DNA from 2 places in the Chryseobacterium sp. HNCC26DJ239 genome. Region 1 is predicted to be linked to the other one. Evidence: riboswitches for the same ligand, from Rfam matches in the RefSeq annotation. Region 1 holds a riboswitch; the other holds the start of a gene.

The links. Region 1 has a riboswitch for cobalamin ahead of AC2A1D_RS03975 (TonB-dependent receptor plug domain-containing protein). Riboswitches for the same ligand answer to the same signal wherever they lie in the genome.
Region 2: linked by a shared signal. The riboswitch ahead of AC2A1D_RS02140 (acyl-CoA thioesterase) and the one ahead of AC2A1D_RS03975 (TonB-dependent receptor plug domain-containing protein) in region 1 are both predicted to bind cobalamin.

Annotation. Positions count from the first base shown of each region.
Region 1 is NZ_JBXUGJ010000002.1:73,021-75,507, reverse strand. Features, by position in the region: gene cdd (cytidine deaminase) at 1-384, shown strand, start outside; gene AC2A1D_RS03980 (hypothetical protein) at 444-1,049, shown strand; cobalamin riboswitch at 1,270-1,446, shown strand; gene AC2A1D_RS03975 (TonB-dependent receptor plug domain-containing protein) at 1,476-2,487, shown strand, end outside.
Region 2 is NZ_JBXUGJ010000001.1:448,033-450,519, reverse strand. Features, by position in the region: gene AC2A1D_RS02145 (HD domain-containing protein) at 4-594, shown strand; gene AC2A1D_RS02140 (acyl-CoA thioesterase) at 792-1,175, opposite strand; cobalamin riboswitch at 1,286-1,475, opposite strand; gene AC2A1D_RS02135 (hypothetical protein) at 1,601-2,395, opposite strand.

The DNA of each region.
Region 1 (2,487 bases):
GAAAATGCTTACGCACCTTATTCTAATTTTTTAGTGGGATGTTCTGTCCTATTAGAAAACGGAGAAATATACAGCGGAAACAACCAGGAAAATGCTGCTTTTCCTTCCGGTCTTTGTGCGGAAAGAACTGCTATTTATTGGGTTGCAGCCAACTTCCCGAACGAGAAAATCAAAAAAATATTCGTGGTGGGTGGTCCGCGAGAGTTTTCAGAGAAAAACCCTCCTATTCCGCCGTGCGGAAACTGTCGCCAAAGTTTGATGGAATATGAAAGCAAACAAAACGAAAACATCGACATTTATTTCGCTAATCTTTTCGAAGAAGTATATAAAGTAAGTTCTGTGAAAGATTTACTGCCTTTCTATTTTGATGGAAGTTTTTTGTAGAAGATGAATCTCGTTGATAAAACATATTTCCGGAATATTGGTTAAAAAATTGCAATAAAATGAGCAATTTAGATAAAAGAGAACTTTTAAATAAGCTTATTAAAGTAGCGGAAATCTTCAAAACTGAAGATGATAATTATTTAATTTTATATCCGCATTTTTTAAAATATTTCGCTGATTTAGATGAAATAAAAGAACATCATTTAATAATAGGAATGAGTTTTACTTATTCTTGGATGCCTACAATTTTAAACTTCAAAACAGAAAAGGATAATAATTTAGAAACCAATATTAAAACAGTGTTAGACCTTTTAAATAAGGTTAAAAAAGAAAAAAATGTTAATATTCTTTTAAGTAATACTGAACTTGCAAAAATAAAAGAGCTTTTGAATAATTCATTAGTTGGAACTTCAAAATTATTACATTTTATAGCCCCTGAAAAATATGCAATTTGGGATAGTAAAGTTTTTTTTAATCTTTACAATGAACCTGCGCACAAATATAAATTAGAAAAAACAGAAGCTTACTTAGATTATCTTCAACTTCTAAAAGAACTTACTTTTAATGAAGATTTATTTCCCGAACTTTTTTCAATAATGAGAAAAAAATGTCCTGAAATCACGAAATTTCGTGCTTTAGAGCTCTCTATATTTAAATTAAAATAAATTCGCTACTTGATGACGCATTTTATATTCATCGGGTTTACCCGATGCTTTATGATGTCGCCACTTCGTGGCTTTCCGTTGTTTTAAAAAATAAAAAACTCAAAAAAACTATTTCAAAGCATAAATTTGTAAACTCGTGGCCTCAAAAAAAACATTTTTTTCACTTAGTCAATTGCTTTACAATGCTTTAACAAAAATTTAATCATAACATTTAAAAAACTATATTTGCAAAAATTTTGGTTTCCAACGTATTTGGAATGAAAAGGGAATTGGGTGTAACTCCCAAACTGTCCCCGCAACTGTAAATCGCGCAAATAATTTCTGTAAAAAACCACTGTGTAAACGGGAAGGTGCAGAAAGCGAAAGTCAGGAGACCTGCCAGAATTTTAAACCTCAAAAATTGCTTTCGGAGGAAAAGTGAATATTATGAATTTTAAAAGATTTTTAGTCTTTTGTTCTGTTTCGTGCAGCGTGAGCTTTTTATACGGACAGCAAAAAGACATCGACACCGTTTATGTTTTCGATAGCCAGCTGAATAAGGTTAAACTTTTTCATGAGCTTGCGACATTATCGCCACAAGACATTCAGAAAAACTCTTCTAATCTTTCAGAAGTTTTAAGATTTCAATCGCCTGTTTATATTAAAGAAAATGGTCGTGGTGCTGTTTCATCGCCTTCTTTTCGGGGAACAACGGCGCAGCAAACCGCTTTTGTTTGGAACGGAATCAATATTAATTCTACCTTTTTAGGACAAGGAGACGTAAACAACATCGCTATTTTTGGGTATGACCAAATTGATGTAAAAGCTGGCGGCGGAAGTGTAGTTTATGGAAGTGGCGCTATTGGAGGAAGCATTCATCTGAATAACGAACTCCGTTTTAATGAAGGTTTTAACGGAAGTTTTCACAGTGAAGTAGCGTCTTTCGACACGTATCAAAACAATCTGAAAATTGCGTACAGCAACGATAAATTCAGTTTTAAAGCATCTGGAAATTATTTCAACAGCGAAAACGATTACGAAGTTCCGGAAGAGCAATACATCAACCGAAACGGAAAGTATTACAACACTACGGCAAACATTGGTTTCAGTTATAAAGTTGCGCCTCATCAAAAAATCTCTTGGCAAAGTCAGTTTTACGATGCGTTGCAGAACTACCCTATTTTTACAGAAAACGGAAACCGTACCAAATACGCCGCACAAACGACTAGAAGTTTGCTCGTTTACGACATTACTAAATCTAAACTTTCAAACAGTTTAAAAGCAGCTTATACAGAAGAAAACTTCCAGTATTTTGGTGTTTATAATGCTCCAAAAACCAGTGGGGGAACAGGGAAAAACTATATTTTCAAAGACGATTTTAATTATTTCATTCTTCCAAAATTGAATTTCAATTTTATTGGTGAATTTCAAATTAATAAAGGAGAAGGATATGAATCCG
Region 2 (2,487 bases), on a different contig from region 1:
GGTATGAAAATTCAAAAAGAAATAGATTTTATCATCGCAATTGATGCTCTTAAAAACGTTCAAAGAAGAAATTATAACGCCGATGATTCTCGAAGAGAAAATACCGCAGAACATTCTTGGCAAATCATTATTCTCGCTCAGATTTTGTTTCCTTATGCTAAATATAAAAGCGAAATTGATTTATTAAGGGTTATTAGAATGCTTTCTATTCACGATTTGGTCGAAATTGAAGCCGGTGATACCTTTCTTTTTGATGAACAAGCCATGATTGGAAAATTTGAAAGAGAAAAAATTTCGGCCCAAAAAATCTTCGGAATTCTCGATGAACCTTTACAATCTGAATTTTACAATTTTTGGTTAGAATTTGAAGCCGAAGAAACTCCCGATGCCATTTTTGCATGTGCAATAGACCGAATAATGCCCTTTATTTTAAACTCTCACACCTCTGGAAAAAGCTGGACAGAAGCTGCTGTTACCGAAATGCAAGTAAGAAAAATGCTTGAGAATGCGATTTGTAGAGCTTCCGACGAAATGGGAGAAGCATTTCATTATTTAATGAATTTAAATTTAGAATCTGAAAAGGTTTTGAAATAAGTTTTTTGAAAAAATTAATCAAAAAAAAACGGAAAGAGTCCCAACGGGACTACTTAGTAAAGGATAGGGTAAAGTCCTATCAATAATAATGTATTGAAAAAAAAGTTTCGGCGAGCCAAAGGCTCGCCGAAACTCATATAAAAAAAAACATTTGGTGAAAAAGGAGGTTTCGGCGGCCGAAGGCCGCCGAAACCTATTTATAGTATTTGGATTGGTTTCTTAAATTCGTCGATGGCAACAAAAGTAAAATCGCCAACAATTGCTTTTTCTCTTTCGTAAGAATACATTTGCTCTGTGAAAATTTCTACATTCACTTTCATACTGGTGGTTCCAACGTTAGAAACTTTGCCGATAAGTTCTACAATGGTACCTGCAGGAATTGGTTTTTTAAAGTCGATTTTATCGCTACTTACCGTTACTACACGTTTTCTTGCAAATCTTGTAGCGGTAATGAAGGCAACTTCGTCCATCAATTGCATGGCAGTTCCTCCGAAAAGAGTGTCGTAATGATTGGTTGTGTTAGGAAAAACAGCTTTGAAAATTCTGGTTTCTGAAGCGTTAATTCTTTCTTCTGTCGTCATATTTCATTATAAATAAAAGCGAAAATGAAATATTACAAGAATCAACAAGTGTGCAGGAATAGTTATTCCTGGATATTGTAGAATCAATAAACTTCAAATCGCGAAAGTTTTTGTCTTTAAAAAAATTGGCAGGTCTCCTGACTTGTAACATCTTTTATCTCCTTCCCATCTCGTCAAACATCGAAACAGTGGACTTATTGATAAAGACTTTAGTTACTTACAGTTGCGCGACAGCTCGTGATTTTCACACGATTCCCTTTTCATCTGCAGCTAAGCAGAACCAGTTTCTAAAAAATCGAATACTTAGATTTTTCAAATGCAAAAATACGAATAATCTAACAATAAAGTAAGGCTTTCTTTAAAAATCATAAAAAAAGCCAGCATCCTTGCTGGCTTTTATGTAATAATAATTTTAAAAATATCTTTTACTCAGGGTTTTTATAAATAATCTGGCTGATTGCTTTTCCTTCTTTTACAGTCCAGAAAGTGGTGTATCTGTTTTCACCAGAACCATTAATCATATAAATATAGATATGGTCGTTATCCATCGCAGTAACGCCTATGTTTTCGAAATCTTTTGTTGGGTCGAACAAATTTTTAATTGCTTCACGCACAAAAACAGATCCTCTTCCTGGTTGTTGTACACGAATAGATTTTATTTCAGTTAATCCTTCAGGAATGGTTTTCCCAATTCCCCAAGGCGTAGATTTGTCAATTTTAATGATATTTCCTTCAGAATCTTTTTCCTGTCTTTTAAAACTTGCCGTAGAAGGATAGATGTCGATCACCACTTTGGTTCTTTGCGCTGTTGGAATTTTTTCGTCAGAATTATCGGTGAAAGTAAGCGTTCTTCCGTTTTTAGACATCGAAGGCGTAAACTTAGGAAGTTGGTCTATAAAAGCAACTCTGTCTTTGTTTACCATACCTTCTTTGGTGAGGCTATCGTATCTTACGAAAGGTTTTTCGTCCTCAGTTTTCTCGGGATATTTTATCCAAATCCATTCAGTTTCTCCGGGAGCGGGTTTTACGTAGACGAAAACATCTCCTTTTTTCATCCTGATTTTGTCTACAATTTTTCGATAATCATCTTTATGTACACGAACCATAGCATAACCTTCCTGTGCTTTTACCACACCAAAAGGAAGTTTGTTTTGTGCATTAATAAAACTTAAAGAAAAAATACTGAATACCGATACAATTGCTTTGTTGATGAATGTCATTCTAAAGAAAATTTGTCCTTCAAAGATATAAATTAAATATTTTAACGAATGTATTTATGAAACTTTAAATCTTAAATAGTTTTGAAAAGTTA